DNA from 2 places in the Mesorhizobium sp. M2A.F.Ca.ET.039.01.1.1 genome. Region 2 is predicted to be linked to the other one. Evidence: riboswitches for the same ligand, from Rfam matches in the RefSeq annotation. Region 2 holds a riboswitch; the other holds the start of a gene.
The links. Region 2 has a riboswitch for cobalamin ahead of EOA24_RS13195 (CbtB domain-containing protein). Riboswitches for the same ligand answer to the same signal wherever they lie in the genome.

Region 1: it holds a riboswitch for cobalamin, as region 2 does, so the genes downstream of both, EOA24_RS21975 (aromatic ring-hydroxylating dioxygenase subunit alpha) here and EOA24_RS13195 (CbtB domain-containing protein) in region 2, are expected to answer to the same signal.

The regions. Positions count from the first base shown of each region.
Region 1 covers NZ_RZRY01000314.1:411-6,878, forward strand. The annotation lists partial or broken gene EOA24_RS21965 (oxidoreductase) at 1-7, shown strand, start outside; gene EOA24_RS41760 (hypothetical protein) at 48-194, opposite strand; gene EOA24_RS21970 (hybrid-cluster NAD(P)-dependent oxidoreductase) at 285-1,385, opposite strand; gene EOA24_RS21975 (aromatic ring-hydroxylating dioxygenase subunit alpha) at 1,406-2,653, opposite strand; cobalamin riboswitch at 2,762-2,964, opposite strand; gene EOA24_RS21980 (DUF680 domain-containing protein) at 3,458-3,664, shown strand; gene EOA24_RS21985 (DUF680 domain-containing protein) at 3,734-3,970, shown strand; gene ugpC (sn-glycerol-3-phosphate ABC transporter ATP-binding protein UgpC) at 4,045-5,157, opposite strand; partial or broken gene EOA24_RS21995 (alpha-glucosidase) at 5,192-6,468, opposite strand, start outside.
Region 2 covers NZ_RZRY01000135.1:707-11,238, reverse strand. The annotation lists gene EOA24_RS13235 (MFS transporter) at 1-1,037, opposite strand, end outside; gene EOA24_RS13230 (GNAT family N-acetyltransferase) at 1,085-1,603, shown strand; gene arsC (arsenate reductase (glutaredoxin)) at 1,581-2,003, opposite strand; gene EOA24_RS13220 (MIP/aquaporin family protein) at 2,000-2,698, opposite strand; gene EOA24_RS13215 (metalloregulator ArsR/SmtB family transcription factor) at 2,731-3,081, opposite strand; gene EOA24_RS13210 (DUF6428 family protein) at 3,124-3,645, shown strand; gene EOA24_RS13205 (PilZ domain-containing protein) at 3,881-4,153, opposite strand; gene EOA24_RS13200 (histidine phosphatase family protein) at 4,294-4,869, opposite strand; adenosylcobalamin (AdoCbl) riboswitch at 4,955-5,099, shown strand; gene EOA24_RS13195 (CbtB domain-containing protein) at 5,098-5,307, shown strand; gene EOA24_RS13190 (CbtA family protein) at 5,505-6,245, shown strand; gene EOA24_RS13185 (hypothetical protein) at 6,396-6,977, shown strand; gene EOA24_RS13180 (TetR/AcrR family transcriptional regulator) at 7,115-7,747, opposite strand; gene EOA24_RS13175 (VOC family protein) at 7,851-8,255, shown strand; gene EOA24_RS13170 (DMT family transporter) at 8,473-9,420, shown strand; gene EOA24_RS13165 (sulfite exporter TauE/SafE family protein) at 9,430-10,143, opposite strand; partial or broken gene EOA24_RS13160 (cation diffusion facilitator family transporter) at 10,140-10,532, opposite strand, start outside.

The sequences.
Region 1 (6,468 bases), on a different contig from region 2:
GGTTTAGATCATGATCCCGAAAAGTGGGTGCCGGTTTTCGGGAGGGATCATGCTTCAACAAAGAGCATGATCCCGGAAAGTGGGAACCGGTTTTCGGAAGAGATCATGCTCCAACAAAGAGCTGGATCAGGATGGCGATTCAACGGAAAATCATCCTGATCCGGCGCGCCGATTGCTCGGCGAGCCTTCGCCACGAGACGCCTCCGGGCACTGAACTTCTGTTCGGCAGGACAGCGGCCGGCGAGGGTGTTCCCGCAACGGCCCTTGCCTCGACCGACAAGCCTTCAGGCCTCGATGTCCAGCGCCGACAACGGCCTCGAACAGCAGGCCAGGATATAGCCGTCATCGATCTCGTGATCGAGAATGCCGCCATTGTGGCTCATCGAAACCTCGCCGGAGACCTTTTTCACCTTGCAGGTGCCGCAGAGACCGAACTCGCAGGCCGCCGGGATCCTGACGCCCGAAGCGCGCGCCGTCTGCAGCACGGTCTGTCCGGGGACGCATTCCGCATCGACGTTTGAAAGCGAAAAGCGGACCGGCGTCACCGCCTCGGCGAGCGGCTTGGCTTCGTCGCCGGCCGGCATCGCGAACGGCGCCGGGACTTCTTCCACGGCCGGCGCCGCGAAGCTCTCCTGATGGTAGCGGCTCATGTCGAAGCCGGCGGCCTCCAGCATCTGGCGCACGGCGCGCATGAAGGGGTCCGGCCCGCAGCAGAAGATTTCCCGCTCGCGGAAATCGGGTGCCAGAAGCGGCAGCCGGATCGCGTCGATGCGGCCCATATGGCCGAACCAGCCCTCGCGGCTCGACCGCTCCTCGATCATGAAGTCGAGCGACAGGCCGGGCATGCGGCTGCCGAGCAGTTCGAGCTCCTTGCGGAAGATGATCTCTTCCGGCCGCCGCGCGCAATTGACGAAACCGACATCGGTCCAGGGCGCGCAGTCGTTCAGCCAGCGCAGCATCGACATCATCGGCGTGACGCCGGAACCGGCCGAAATGAACAGATATTTGGCCGCTGGATGGCTGTGCAGCGAGAAATCGCCGGTCGGCCCGTAGGCCTTCACATGGACGCCGGGCTTCAGATTGTCGAACATCCAGCGCGTGCCGACGCTGTCGGCTTGCGCTTTCACCGTCACCGCGATCGAGAACGGCCGCGACGGCGAGGACGACAGCGTGTAGGTCCGCATCAGCGGCCCGTCGGCCGTCGGCAATTCCAGCGTCACGAACTGCCCGGGTTTGTAGCGGAACCAGGTCTGATTGTCGGAGCGGAAGGTGAACGTCTTCACCTGCGGCGCCTCGTCGCTGACGCCGATCACTTCCAGCACCTGCAGCCTGTCGTTCCAGGGCGCCATCTCGTCGAGATGGCGATAGAGGCCGAGATCCGTCATCGCGTTCATCTCCTTAGCCTTCAGGCGACGCTGCGCAACGCCGGGCGACCGCCTTCGGCAAGGCGCGGACCGATGAAGGAGGCGTACCACTCGACGAACTGGATGACACCGCCCTCATGCAACTCGGAATAGGGACCAGGCTCGTAAGCCGGCGACAGGATGCCGAGCGCGTTTTCCTCGACGATGCGGCGGTCCTGATCGTTGGTCTCGGTCCAGACATGGGTGAGTTCTGCCAGATCGTAGTCGACGCCTTCCACCGCGTCCTTGTGGACCAGCCATTTCGTCGTCACCGCGGTCTCGGTGGCGCTGATCGGCAGCACACGGAAGGTGACGGCGTGATCGATGAGGATGTGGTTCCACGTGGTCGGGTAATGGTAGTGCATCAACGTGCCGATGCGGTAGGCGGCGACGCTGGCGGACAGGTTTTTCGTCACGGCGCGTCTGCCGCTCATCGTGTAGCTGACGGCGTCGCGCAGCAGCGGCGCGCGCGTTGCGCGGTATTGCCCGGCCGGATCGATCCGGAACCGGCTCGGCAGACCCGCCGCCTCGCATTTCGCCCAGTGCGCAAGCATTTCCGGATCGCTGTCGGCGCCTTGCACACCTGTCACCGTCGGCGCTTCCGGAAAAGTCTTGCACAGTTCCGGATGGTTGCCGGCGCAATGATAGCACTCGCGGTTGTTTTCCCAGACGAGCTTCCAGTTGCCCTTTTCGACGATCGTCGATTCGAACGCGACCTTCGCCTCGCTCAGCCGGTGCGGCAGGACATAGGGTTCGATCATGGCGCGCATCGGCGCGAAGTCGGCCGGCTCTTTTGCCAGGCAAATGAAGATGTAGCCGCCGACGCTCTCGCAGGCCACGGGCTTCAGTCCGAACTGGCTCTTGTCGAAGCCGTCCGCCATCTGGCGCGCGAACAGCAGCCGCCCGTCGAGCTCGTAAGTCCACTGATGGTAGGGACAGACCAGCTTGGCGGCGGTGCCCTTGTCGGTGTTGCACAGGCGGCTGCCGCGATGCCGGCAGGAGTTGTGGAAAGCGTTGATCCTTCCCTTCTGGTCGCGGACCAGCACCACCGGATAATCGCCGATCTGAACGGTGATGTAGCTGCCTGGTTTCGGCAGCTCGCAATCATGGCCGATGAACAACCAGTCACGATGCCAGATCAGCTCCATATCGAGCTTGAAATAGTCGGGATCGGTGTAGAAGGGCTGCTCAAGCGAGTAGCCCTGCTTGCGGCTCTGCAGGAGCCTCAGCATGTCGTTGCGCGCATCCATGTCCTGTCCTCGCATCAAGGACTGAACTGGTGGTGATGGAGAAGAACGACCGCCACCGGCAGGGCCGGGCACGCGCCGTCCGCCTCTTGACCGCCCACCGCGATCAGTCGAGTTCAAAATGTCTCTGGCTGGTTTCCGGGCTTTGGAGTTGCCCTCGCGGGCGGTCGCAACACCTTCCCAGGCCCATGGCCCAGTGGTCTCCCGTTGCGACCTCACTCCACCACCGTTGCGGGGGCAGCGCCGGATTTCGACCGGCTTCCCAATTCTCCGCCTCGTCGCGACGAAGCGGCACCTGAGATGGCCTGATCTAACCACGACGGCCGGTTTCCCGTCGGCATGAAAACGACATCGCATCCATACGGCGCGACAATGGGCGGCGTGTTCACGTTGCCGATTCTCGTCCTTCTCGCCATGCCACCGGCTTCCAGGGGTGCTCCCGGACGAGGTTCGGGAGCGTCGTTGATGGTTAACAGTATCAAAAAGTGACTATTAGCAGATTCTAAAATCGAACCGAACGGTTCGTTTCTGTTGACGGTGCGTGCAGAACGCTGTGAACGTTGGCGCTCCGACACACTTGGTGAGCCAGCAGCATAAATCACATAAGTCATTGATTGAACTTAGCAAAAAAATGGTTGTAGGCATGCTTATGAAAACTTCAAGAGGCGGATTCATGGTCCAGACGAAAAAACTTCGTGATTGGAATCCCGCAGTCGGCTCACCCAAATGAGCGCTGTCCGAACGACGCGATTTCATTCCCAAGACACGCCGCTAGACGGACTGAATAAAAATACTGGAGTAGCAAAAATGAAAAAGATTGTTCTCACTGCCGCCGCCCTTCTGGCAATTTCCGGCAGCGCCTTTGCCGGTAGCGACAATTACAACGCGCAGGCTGCCAACCCGCCGGCCGCCACGGTCGACTCTTCTTACACAGCCTCGGTCCGCAAGTCCGAACCGGCTGAACAGAAGCCTGTCACCACGGGCGCCGACCGCAACCTTTTCGGTAACAACTAACAGCCGACTTCGAACGGCGACGGGTTTGCCCGTCGCCTCGGTCGGATCAGGAAATTCAGGAGTACTGAGATGAAAAAGATCATTCTTGCCACCGCGGCTCTCATGGCCGTTTCCTCGGCTGCTTTTGCGGGCAGCGACAATCACGGCAACAGCGGAGTCAACCAGCCGGCTCCCGCCGTGGATACGACCCGCACCTCGTCGATCGGCACCGACTCGCCTGTCTACAAGCTGCTGAATTCGTCCCGCGACGCGCAGAAGTCGGCTCCGCAGCAGGGCAGCGACCGCGACCACTTCGGCAATCGTTAACAGCCGACCGTGATTTGAAAACAGGAGCGGCGGGCCAGGGCCCGCCGCTTCTCTTTGCCGCAGCGGCTCTGCGCTCAGGCTGCCTTCGCCTCTTCGCGATGCAGCGTGAAGGAATGGCCGTCGGCGTCGAAAATATGCAGATCGCTGGCGCTTGCGTTGAGCCGCAGCGTCTCACCGCGCTTGACCTCGACATTGCCCGGCAGCTTGGCGACCAGCGGCAGGTCTGCGCGGCCGATATCGATATAGACGAGCTGAACCTCGCCGAGTTGCTCGATATAGTCGACCTTGCCCTCGAAGAGGTAATCGGAACCGGTGGCGATCGCGAGATCCTCCGGCCGCACGCCGAAGCTGACCGCCGCGCCATTCGCCGAAGCAGGCGTCGCGATCGGCACCGTCGCCTTGCGGTCGCCGACATGGCTGACCACGGTCGGATTGCCGGCCTTCTCGATCTTTGCCGGCAATATGTTCATCGCCGGCGAGCCGATGAACTGGGCGACGAACAGATTGCCCGGACGCTTGTAGAGTTCCATCGGCGTGCCGACCTGCTCGACGACGCCGTCCTTCAGCACCACGATGCGGTCCGCCAGCGTCATCGCCTCGACCTGGTCGTGGGTGACGTAGATCATGGTGGTGTTCGGCATCGATTCCTTGAGCTTGGCAATCTCGATGCGGGTGGCGACGCGAAGCGCTGCGTCGAGGTTCGAAAGCGGCTCGTCGAACAGGAACACTTTTGGGTTGCGCACGATGGCGCGGCCGATCGCGACGCGCTGGCGCTGGCCGCCCGACATCGCCTTGGGCAGGCGATCGAGATATTTGGTGAGCTGCAGGATCTCCGCCGCCTGTCGCACCCGCTTGTCGATCTCCGCCTTGCTTTCCTTGCCGATCTTCATCGAGAAGGCCATGTTGTCGTAGACGGTCATATGCGGATAAAGCGCATAGGACTGGAACACCATGGCGATGCCGCGCTTCGACGGCGGCACGTCGTTCACCACCTCGCCGTCGATCTTCAGTTCGCCCCCGGTGATCTCCTCGAGACCGGCGATCGACCGCAGCAAGGTCGACTTGCCGCATCCCGACGGTCCGACGAAGACGATGAACTCGCCCGATTTGATGTCTAGGTCGATGCCGTGGAGAATATTGAGGTTGCCGTATGATTTCCTCACCTGGTTGAGCGTGACATCGGCCATGGTTCTCTCCTTCCGTTGATCTCTATCTGCAAGTTCAGTCGATGCGCCCGAACCAGGCGCCGTATCCGCCGAGGCGGACCGGCCCGCTGCCAGTCTGTCCCGAAAAGCCATGTCCGGGCAAGGGCTTCAGCGAGCCTTGGCCGAGATTGACCTCGGCGGGCTTGCTGCCGAGGTTGAAGGCGCAGACGATCCGCTCATTGCCCTCGCGGCGCGTGAAGGCGACGGTATCGCCATCGCTTTCGATGAAGTCGATATCGCCCTTGCCCAGCGCCGGATGCTGGCGCCGGAAGGCGAGGAAGCGGCGGTAATGCTCGAGCAGCGAGCTTGCATCGCCCTGCTGCACGTTGACGGCCTGCGACAGGTGCCTGCCCGGCACCGGCAGCCAGGGCTTGGCGGTCGAGAAGCCGCCATTCTTGGCCGCGGCCTCCCACACCATCGGCGTGCGGCAGCCGTCGCGGCCCTTGAACTCCGGCCAGAAGCGGATGCCGTAGGGGTCCTGCAGGTCCTCGAACTTCAGCTCCGCTTCGCCAAGGCCGAGTTCTTCGCCCTGGTAGATGCATACCGAGCCGCGCAGCGACATCAGAAGCGCCGAGATCACCTTCAGATAGGCGGTCGGGTCCGTCTCGTTGGCGGCCCAGCGCGAGGCGACCCGCATCACGTCATGGTTGGAGAAGGCCCAGCACGACCAGCCGTCGCTGGCGACCCGGCCGAAGGCCTCCAGCACCGCGCGCACTTTCGCCGCGCTGATCTTCTCCGGCGCCAGGAAGTCGAAGGAATAGCACATGTGCACGCGCTTGCCGTCGGCGGTGTAGGCGGCGACCACTTCCAGGCCGCGCTGCGAGTCACCGACCTCGCCGACGGCGGCCTGTGCCGGATATTCGTCCAGAAGCGCGCGGAAGCGCTCGAGGAAGCCGAGATTCTCCGGCCGGCTCTTGTCGTAGATATGGTCCTGGTAGTTGTAGGGATTGACCGCAGGTGCGGTCTGGTCGTTGCGCTGTTCCGGCGGCAGCGCCGGATTGTCCTCCAGCCCCTGGCTGTGGAAGTAGAAATTGATCGTATCCAGCCGAAAGCCGTCGACCCCGCGCTCAAGCCAGAAGCGGGTGATGTCGAGCAGCGCGTCCTGGACTTCTCCATTGTGGAAGTTGAGGTCGGGCTGCTCGGCCAGGAAATTATGCATGTAATATTGCTGGCGGCTGGTGTCCCACTGCCAGGCCGAGCCGCCGAAGATCGACAGCCAGTTGTTGGGCGGCGTGCCGTCCGGCTTGGCGTCGGCCCACACATACCAGTCAGCCTTTGGATTGCTGCGGCTGG
Region 2 (10,532 bases):
AGCTTGCCCATCAGGACGGCGTATTGCTGCGGATCGAACAGCACCAGCGGCAGCGCGCCGCGTGCGATCGTGTGGATGCCGTTGCCCGCGCCGTAGAGGATCAGGGCGAGCGCGATGAATGCGTGGCCCACCAGAAGCAGCCAGATCCCGGCCGCGAGCAGCGATACGGACGCCAGCATCGTCCAGATCGGATGATGCCGGTTGCGGCCGATCAGCAACTCGGCCACGCGCGCGCCGACCTGTGACGGACCGACCAGGGCGCCAAGACCGACTGCCGCCGCCAGGCCGACGCCGCGCAATTGCAGCAGCGTCAGCAGGTGGACGGAGAGCGTGGATGCGATCATCGCGGCCAATGTCAGGATGGAGGCAAGCAGAATGAAGCGTGCCCGCGTCCTGCCCGTGGCGGATGCCTCTTTCGACTTGCCTCTCACCGGGGCGGGCGCCGCGGGTGGAGGCGGCGGGATGACCCAAAGGTGGAGCGGCAGGCAGATCGCCAGATGGATCGCGGCATAGGAAAGGCAGGCGATGCGCCATCCGCCATGTTCGACCAGGAAGGCGCTGAGCGGCCAGCAGACGGTGCTGGCGAAACCACCGAAGAGCGTCAGGTTGGTGATGGCGCCGCGCGCGCCTTGGCCGTAGAGCCGGCCCAGCGTGGCGAAGCCGGCGTCGTAGAGACTGCTCGACATGCCGATGCCCATCAGCAGCCAGGCAACCTGGTAAAGCGGATAGGCGGTTGCCATCGCCAGCAACGAATGCGCGGCCGCCAGCAGCAGCGAGCCGGCGGCAAGCACCGGACGGCCGCCATGGCGCTGGATCAGCCGGCCCGTGATGGGGGACACAAGCCCGGCAAGCAGCAGCCCGCAGGATAACCCGGCAACGACCGATGCGAGCGACCAGCCGGTGTCCTTTGCAATCGGCGCGGCAAGGACCGCGGGCAGATAGTAGGACGATCCCCAGGCGATGATCTGCGTGATTCCGAGGGCCGTGACGAGAACGTGGCGGTTGCGGGGGACGGGCGCAGGCGCTTCAATCTTCACGGATCGCTCAAAGCCCACTATTTATCGAGCCTCGAAGGGGAGCGCACATGCGTATCGCGGTAATCGACGAGGCCGGAGCAACGGCGCGACTCGACGCCCTCGCCGGGCTCTTGATGCAGAGCATCGAGGACGGGGCGCTCGTCGGCTTCGTACTGCCGTTCGACGTCGACCAAGCCCGGTCCTATTGGCAAGGCATCTTCCCCTCGCTGACGAACGGGGAACGTCTCCTCATCTGCGCCTATGTCGAGGACAATCTCGTCGGCACCGTCCAGCTCTATCTGTCGCCGGAACCGAATGCGCTGCACCGGGCGGAGGTTTACATGCTGCTCGTGCATCGAGATTTCCAGCGACAAGGCATCGGTTCAGCGCTCATGGCATCGGTGGAAGACGAAGCCAGGTCGAGAAAGCGCACCCTTCTCCTTCTCGACACCGCCGAGGGCGGAGCGAGCGAGCGGCTCTATCGGCGCATGAACTGGCGGCAAGTCGGCGTCGTGCCGCATCATTTCGTCGACCCGTTCGGCAAACCAAGGGCGTCCATCTACTTCATGAAGCACCTGACGCCCTAAGCGATGGACGTATTTTCTCGCCATCTTCCTTGACGAATTCGCACACCGGATTGTCCAGCAGCGGCAGCACAGCTTCCGACGGCCGGCAGAGCCTCGTGCCCTTGGGCGTCTCGACGATCGGCCGGTTGATGAGGATCGGATGGGCGAGCATGAAATCGATCAGTTCCTCGTCGCTCCATTTCGGGCCGGCGAGACCGAGCTCGTCGTAAGGCGTGCCCTTCTCCCGGAGCAACTGGCGGGGTGTGATCCCCATCCCCGCGATCAGTTCGAGCAGCCGCTCGCGGCTCGGCGGCGTCTTCAGATATTCGATCACCACGGGCTCCTCGCCGCTGGCGCGGATCATGGCGAGCGTGTTGCGCGAGGTGCCGCAAGCGGGATTGTGGTAAATCGTGACCGTCATGGTTCTGCTTTCAGGGGATGGGATTGCTGAACGGTTTCGGGCTTGAGGAGCCAGCCCATCAGCGCAAGCGCGATCAGGGCGCCTAGCAGCTCGGCGACGATGAAGCCCGGCAGATCGACCGGCCTGATGCCGGAGAAGCTGTTGGTGAGCGACCGCGCAACGGCAACCGCAGGATTGGCGAAGGACGTGGACGCGGTGAACCAATAGGCCGCCGTGATATAGAGCCCGACCAGCCACGGCACGGTCCGCCGCTCGAAGCGCAGGCCGGCGAGAATGACGACGACAAGGCCGAACGCCGCGACGCCTTCGGAAAACCACTGCGCCGGCCCGGTCCGCGGCTTCGTCGCGACCTCCAGAACCGGCAGGGCGAACATGAGATGCGCGGCGATGGTGCCGGCGACGCCGCCGGCGAATTGCGCGGCGATATAGGCAGGGAGATCGCGGGCAGGCAGAGACCGGTTGAGGCAGAACACCAGCGAAACCGCGGGATTGAAATGCGCGCCGGAGATCGGACCGAGGATGGTGATCAACACCACCAGCATGGCGCCGGTCGCGAGCGTGTTGCCGAGCAGCGCCAGCGCGGTGTCGTGCGTCAGCGTCTCGGCCATGATGCCGGAACCGACGACCGTCGCCACCAGCAGTCCGGTGCCCAGGGCTTCGGCGACGAACCGGCGCAATGGATCGAAGCCGCTCATCGGTTTGCCATGCTGGGCCAAGGGCGCGGCAGTCATTGCGTGGTCCCCTCGCCCGGCCGGCAGCAAGGCGCGGCAAGCGCCAGCGCGCAGATCTCCGGGCGGCCCGAGCAGCAATCCTCCATCAGGAAACGGATCAGGCCGGACAGCGCGTCGTACTCGGCGCTGTAGACGATCGAGCGGGCATCACGCCGCGCGGTGACGAGGCCGGACCGTTCCAGTTCCTTGAGGTGGAAGCTGACATTGGAGGGCGAGACCTCCACCTGTTCGGCGAGCGAGCCGGCGGAAATGCCTTCCGGTCCGGCAACGACCAACAGGCGCAGCAGGCGCAGGCGGGTTTCCTGCGACAGCGCGCCAAAGGCGATCAGGGCTTGACGTTCATCCACGTTTCGATAATCCTTGAAATATTGAAATGAGGAATAGCCGACATGCTGTCTTCTGACAATCATAAAAACGCCGCCCCGATCGACCCCTCCGACCTGACCATCGGCGACCTGCTGGGCGCGCTGGCCGACTACAAGGACAGGCCGCTGGTGTTCCGCTATGACGGGCAGACGGTTAAGCCAGGCTATCATGTCACCGAGGTGAAGGCGGGCCAGTTCTCGGCGCTGGATTGCGAGGCCAATCCGGAATCATGGTCGGAGATCTTCGTCCAGCTATGGGACGTGGACGAAGGCGGGCCGGTCCATATGCCGGCCGGCAAGTTCGCGGCGATCATCCGCAAGGTCTCGGATCACGTGGCTCTCGACCAGTCGGCGAAGCTGACCTTCGAGGTCAGCGACGGGATCCGCCCGATGGAGCTGCACCGCGCAGCCCAGCCAAGCGTCGTTGGCGGCGCTATCGAGGTCGTGCTTTCGCCACGGCCAGCGAGCTGCAAGCCGCGTGACCGCTGGCTGAAGGAACAGGCGGCCGCTGGCAAGCCGTGCTGCGGAGAGAACAGCTGCTGCTGACCCGGCGAACGGCGCAGAGCGCCGCCGTGCTTTAGAATCTGATCATGCCATTGTGCTGCAACAAATAGAGGGCCACGAGAATGATAGCGATCAGCGCCACCCAAACGGCTGTCCTGCTCATGCACGAATCCCAATTGATCGGCCCCCATGAACGCACGCGCCACGGTTGCGTTCCCGATGTGCCGGGTTGCATGCCGTCCGGACAGGATCAAGTCGCGAATTGCTGAGAACCGCGTCAGTCCTTCGGCGCGTTGCTGTAGAGCGCCACGCCGATGCGGTCGTTGCGCCGCCACCGCACCAAGGCGCGATAGGTCATATCGTCGGCTGGGACCTCGAGCAGGAAGCGTTCCGGGATCTCCGTATCGGCGGCGACGCGCAACTCCGCGCCCTGCTCGTGCTGATTCCTGACCGAGCAGCCGATCCTGACGGCACCGGCAATGATCGTGGCTTCCTTGAGCACGAATTCGCGCGCATGAAGACGGCGCTCGGTCTCGGGATAATTGGCCATATCCGGCGGCTCCTAAGGCAAGGCTCTCCTCGCCACTGGGCAGCACCATAGCAGCAAGGCGTTTCCGTTCCGTTAGCGGTTGCTGAAACAGCAGGATTCGTCTGCACCGCGGCCCATTAGCAGAAAAGCTGTTTCCGGCGCTATCTCGCGCCGGCGACCCCGCTCGCGTGCAGCACCCAGCGGCGGCCGTCGTTGCGGAACTCGGTGAGCGACAGCGGCTCGATGTCGATCTTCCAGACCGAGGAGAGCGGCGCGCCCAGCACATGCACGATGGCGGCGCGGATCGGCACGGCATGGGTGAGCGCGACGGTGTGGCCGCCCCCCTCGCCGGCCAGCCGCTCCATCAGCGCGGCACCCCGCCGGGCGACGGCGGCAAGCGATTCGCCGCCATGGGGTGCGGCGTCCGGATCGGCAACCCAGGCCGCCATGCCTGCCGGGTCCTCGGCCTGCACCTCCTCGAAGCTTTTGCCGGCCCAGCGCGCGAAATCCTGCTCGGCAAGCAGCGGCTCGACGGTCGCGTCAAGGCCAAGCGCCTCGGCCGTCCTGCGCGCGGCGAGCGCCGGACTTGTCCAGACGCGGTCGGCCCGGCGCAGCGACGAAGCGATCGCGCCGGCGCGGTCGAAGGCGCTCGGCTCCGGCGCCTCGTCCGATGGAAAGCGGCCCTTGCGCGCGGCCTGCGTCGCGCCGCTTGCGATCATCGTCAGGCGGGCGAACATCCCAAAACTCCGTGGTCCAGTGAAATTTCGGCCAGGCGAAGCCGCGTTGGCCATTACATGTCGTTGACAGGCGAACGAAGTGCTGACAAGTGTTTTAGCGCTATACGGGATTGGAAGCCGGTGCGAGTCCGGCACGGTCGCGCCACTGTGATCGGCACCAGCCGAAAGTCAGGCCTTATCCCGCAGCACAGTTGGATCAACGGGACGCAGCATCCCACAGGAGGTCAAATGTCCGACACCACTTTCGCCCCGACCTACGGCCCGGTTGCGATTCCCGTCCGCGAGCTTCTGCCCTGGGCAATCTTCGCCGGCCTGATGCTGATGCTGATGATCTATTTCGTCGGCGCGGAAGAAGGCGCGACCTCGCTGATCCGCGGCACGATGGTGCATGAATTCGTGCATGACGGCCGCCACCTGCTCGGCTTCCCCTGCCATTAGGATCGGTTCAGCGAAGGCTGAACCGTCCTAGGTTTTGGTCTGACGCGCAATCCCGGACGGAAAACCGTTGCACACTTTTCCTGGAATTGCTCTGGAGCGGCTTCGGCATCGCTGATGCCGTTCTGAGATTTGGCCTAATGCAATTCCGGGCGGAAAACGCTCAATTTTTCCGGGAAATTGCTTGAAGGGACTCTGACATGGTCGGAAAACTTTTGCTGCGCGGCATGCTTGTCGGGCTAGTGGCGGGGATTCTGGCGTTCGCCTTCGCCCGCGTCTATGGCGAGCCGCAGGTCGACAAGGCGATCGCCTTCGAGGAACAGCAGGCGCAGGCCGCCGGCGAGGCGCCGGAGCCCGAGATGGTCAGCCGCGTCACGCAGGCAGGCATCGGTCTGGCGACCGGCGTGCTGGTCTATGGCGCGGCGCTTGGCGGGCTGTTCTCGCTGGTCTTCGCCTATGCCTATGGCCGGCTGGGCTCGCTCGGCCCGCGCAGCACCTCGGCGCTGCTGGCGCTGCTCGGCTTCCTTGCCGTGATCGTGGTTCCGAGCCTCAAATACCCGGCCAACCCGCCCGCGGTCGGCAATCCCGAAACCATCGCCTACCGCACCGAACTGTTCTTCATCATGATCGTCATCTCGATCGCCGCGATGGTGGCGGCGGTGGGCCTGGCGCAGCGGCTATGGAGCAAGCTCGGCGCCTGGAATGCCTCGATCGTCGCTGGGCTCGCCTTCCTCGTCGTCTTCGCGCTGGTGAAGGCGGCGCTGCCCGACATCAACGAAGTGCCGGAGAACTTCTCGGCGACGGTGCTGTGGCAGTTCCGCGTCGCCTCGCTCGGCATCCAGCTGGTGCTGTGGACCGTCGTCGGGCTCGGCTTCGGCGCGGTTGCCGAGCGCGTGGTCGCCGTGCGCGACCAGCGCGGCCCCGCCCGCCGCTACGCTTGAACTCCCATGCGTTGGCCGCCACGGTTCCGTGCCCTGGCGGCCAAAGCGGCTCAACGGTCGACACGAGGGCTGAGCCGCTTTGGTCTTCTGTTTTCTCGCAATTCCGGACGGAAAACCGCGGCACAATTTTCCTGGAATTGCTCGGTTGCAGTGCTGCTCGCCCTGCTGGCGGCAGCCTCGGCGCAGGCGCATAGTGGCTCCTCCGCTCCGCCTCCCCCAGGCATCCAGATCCCCAGCCTAACCCACGGCCAGATGGCTGTGATCGCGCGCTATCGTGGCGACATCCTGGATTTTGCCCAACGCCAGACCGTGACCGACCCGACCTTCCGGCGGCTCTACAATCACGGCAATCTGCAATACACCTACTGCCTCTGGGGCTTGATGCCGGGAAGCCTCGGCGACGAGGAGAGCCCGTTCAACGAATGCAGCCACGCCTATCTCGCCACCGCCAAGGCGCTGCTCACCTATATGGCGACGATGCCCGCAGCCGAGCGCCAGGCGAAAGTGCTGATTTCCGACATCGACGCCGACATGGTGCGCAGCGGCGCGTCCTGGATCCTGTGCCAGTTCAGCGGTGAGGCCTTCAGCACCGGCGCGGTGATCGAGCCCAGATGGCGGGACATGGTGTTCCACCTGCCGAGCCTGGCGGTGCTGCTGGTCACGATGGCGGCGCTCGCCGCCGCAAGTTGGGCGATCTTCCGTCTGCCCTCGCCGCGGGCCGGCACCGTCTAGAACGATTCAGCCGTCGCCTAGCCGATCGCGTTGGACTCTCAGGCGCTGCTCAACTGACTGAGGCCGGCCGACCTCCTACGACACCAGGCGACGTAACGCGGCTCGTTGCGCCGCGCAGATCGTGCCAGGCGGCGCGACTATTTCGAGCGTGCCCCATAGGCGGCAAGGAACGCTTCGACCGAGGCATCGGCGTGGCGCTCAAGGTCGGCTTTCGAGCGCGGGTTGCTTCCGGTGAACATCGCTTCGTTCATCGGAATCCAAAGCAGCATGCCAAAGAAATGGCTGGCCGCCAAACGGGGATCGCCGGTCTGCAACAAGCCTCGGCTGGTGAGCTTTTCAAAGCACTCCGCCACCGAGGCAAGCATGCGCTCAAAGCCTTTGTCGTACCAGCTACGGCCAAGCTGCGGCATCCGATCGGCATTGGCGATAATCAGACGCCGGAGCTTCAGCAACTCGTCGTTCATCAGCGTCGTGGTCAATCGCCGGGCAAGCTGCTGCAGGCCGCCCTCCAGGAATTTTGCCTCGGAAAGCAGCATCGTCACGGACTCGACAACGTCGTTGACCTGAGAAGCGGTGGACTCCACGACTTCGGTGAAAAGCGTCTCCTTGTCCGTGAAATGCTTGTAGACAGTCTGCTTCGAAGCGCTCGCCCTGGTGGCGATCTCCTCCATGCTGGTCCCATCGTAGCCCTTGGCGATGAAGGCGGCGGTCGCCGCCTCGATGATCTCACGATCCTTACGGGCCGATCTGGTCTCAACAGCAATTTTCATAGCGCCCCTCTATCAGTACTAGACGGTACCGTTCCCGTATGATAGCCATCGAGACAGTACTAGACTGACTAGTACCCGTCAATGAAACGGAGGTTTCAACCCGATGACCCAAATGCTCTTCCTCAATCTGCCGGTGCGCGATCTGCAGCCAGCGACCAAGTTTTATCTCGCGATCGGCGGCACGCTCAACCCGCAGTTCTCGAACGACCAGGCCAGCTCGATCATGTTCTCCGATTCGATCGGGGTCATGTTGCTGACGCACCAGCACTACAGCCAGTTCACAGCCCGTCCGATAGGCGATGCCAAGCGCGAGAGCCAATTGCTGATCGCGCTGACCGTCGACAGCAAGGACGCGGTCAACGCGGTCATCGAGAAAGGTGTTGCAGCGGGCGGCCGCGCCGATCCCAACCCGGCACAGGATCTCGGCTTCATGTTCAACCGTCACATAGAAGACCCGGATGGCAATGTCTGGGAGTTCCTGTGGATGAACCCCGCAGCCATGCAATAGACCGTCCGTATCGCCCTTTGCCGGGAACGACACCCTGGAAGCGGCGGGGCACCCGCCCCGTCGCTCCCGTGTTCGGGCCAAGCCCGCCATTGTCCTCGACTTGATATCTCGGTGCATGCCCCTGCGGCCGCCGGTCCGGCTGGCGCATTGCGGCGAGCTGGCGTAAGCGTCGGCGCCTGCCCAATCCTGGGTGGAATCGCCGCAACCGCCAGCAGCCATGCTCCTTTCCGAAGCCCTTGCCGTCACCGCCGCCTTGTGCAGCGCGCTGAGCTCCATGTTCCTCAGCGAGCTCAAGGGGCGCGTTCCCCTGCTCCAGCTTGCCCGCTGGCAGATGCTCGCGACTTTCGTGATGACCGGCTCTGTGTCGCTGGCGATCGGCGGCTGGCACACGATCGGCGCGAGGGAATTCTGGCTGCTCGCCGGGTCGAGCTTCGCCGGCATCAGCATCGCCAGCACGACCTATTTCGCCACCATCTATTCGGTCGGCCCGCGGATCACGGCGCTGCTCTTCTCGCTCACCTCGCCCTTCGCGCTGGCGCTCGGCTATCTGGTGCTCGAGGAAACCATCAGCCGCTGGCAGGCGCTGGGCGTGGCGCTGGTGCTGGCGGGCATCGTGCTTGCCATCGGCATGCCGCGGCGCTTCCTCAAGCGCGGCGAGCTGGCGCCGGCTATGCCGGTCGTCACCCCTTCCACCGTGCCGGTCAGCACCGTGCCGGGCCCGCCGCTCACCGGCCGCATGGGACCAGGCATCGTGCTTGGCGTCACGACAGCGCTCGGCCAGGCGATCGGCACCCTTCTGGCCAGGCCCGCCATGGCGGCCGGCGTCGAGCCGTTCACGGCCATGGCGCTGCGTTCCGGCCTCGCCGTCATCCTGTTCATCGCGCTCACGGCAACGCCGTTCGGCAAGGGCAAAAGGGAGGCCGTGCAGTTCGGCACGGTGGGACTCGCCGTGCTGTCCGCCTTCGTCGGCACCTCGCTCGGCATGTCCTGCCTGATGGCCGCGTTGCGCACCGGCAATGTCGGCATCATCTCGACGCTGTCCTCGATGACGCCGGTCATCATCCTGCCGATGGTGTGGCTGCGCAGCGGCCAAAGGCCGACCGCGACCGCCTGGGCCGGCGCGCTGCTGGCCATCGCCGGCACGGCGCTGATCAGCGTGAGGTGACGCGTTCCGCTACCCGAAGATCTGATGCAATGCCGCGCCAACCAGAATCAGCCCGGTCGCGATCTCCAGAAAGGTGGCCACACCGGCCGTGCTCGATCCCAGCCGTTCCAGCGCGGCTACCGACCCGCTGCGGAACAGCACCGCCAGCAGCACGACGATACCGAGCGTGATCGCGACGCCCACCATCATCGCGACAGCGAAGACAAGTCCGGCCCAGGGTATGCCGCGCGAAATGGCATAAGTCATGACGAACAGCGTCAGCGGGCAAGGGATCAGTCCAGCCATGAAGCCGACCGCTTCGCCCTCATGGACGTGATGATGATGACGGCCGCGCAGCGCGCGCCAGATTATCCACACGCCGATCAGGCCGAGCAGCCCACGGCTCAGCGTTTCCAGCGCGGGAGCGCGGCCGACGCTGCCCAGCGAGATCGAGACGAGCGGCAGCGCCAGCACCGCGATAAGCACCGCCAGCGTGATATGGGTGAAGGAAAGGGCGAGCGAGGCGAGCAATCCACGAGCCAATTTCACCTGCGAGCCGGCGATATAGGCGGCTAGCAGTGTCTTCGAATGGCCCGGCGTCAGCGCGTGAGCCGCCCCGAACACGACGCCCATCGGCAGGACCGCAAGGAGCGTAAGCCAGTTGCCGTCGCCGGCGAACGCCTTGAGGTGCTGCGCCACCGCCAGGTAAATCTCGCGTTGGTAGTCAAAGAGCGCCTGTATCATCCATGCGCGTGCTCGTGCTGGTGGCCTTCCGGCTCGGCCATGGCGAAGGGCAGGTCCTCGCTGTCCTGACCGGCCGCCAGTTGCAGCCTGGCGCTGAACTCATGCGGCTCGGCCGGCGCGACAAGGCTTTGCAGGTAGTGATGATCGCCGCCGACCGGCGACAGCGGCAGGCTCTCGACGGCGCCGCCGGCGCGTTCGATGGCGACGTTCGCTTGCAGGCCCTCGGCGTGGCGCGAGAGGCGCAGCCGCATGCGCTCGCCCTGGGGCGTGTCGACGATCTCGAGCAGCCCGCTGGCCAGCTTGCCCGACACCAGGAAAGGGTCAGGCGCGTGATGGTGACCCCTCTCGCCCTCGGGCGCGGCAAAGCGCACCGTGGCGACGTCGAGCGC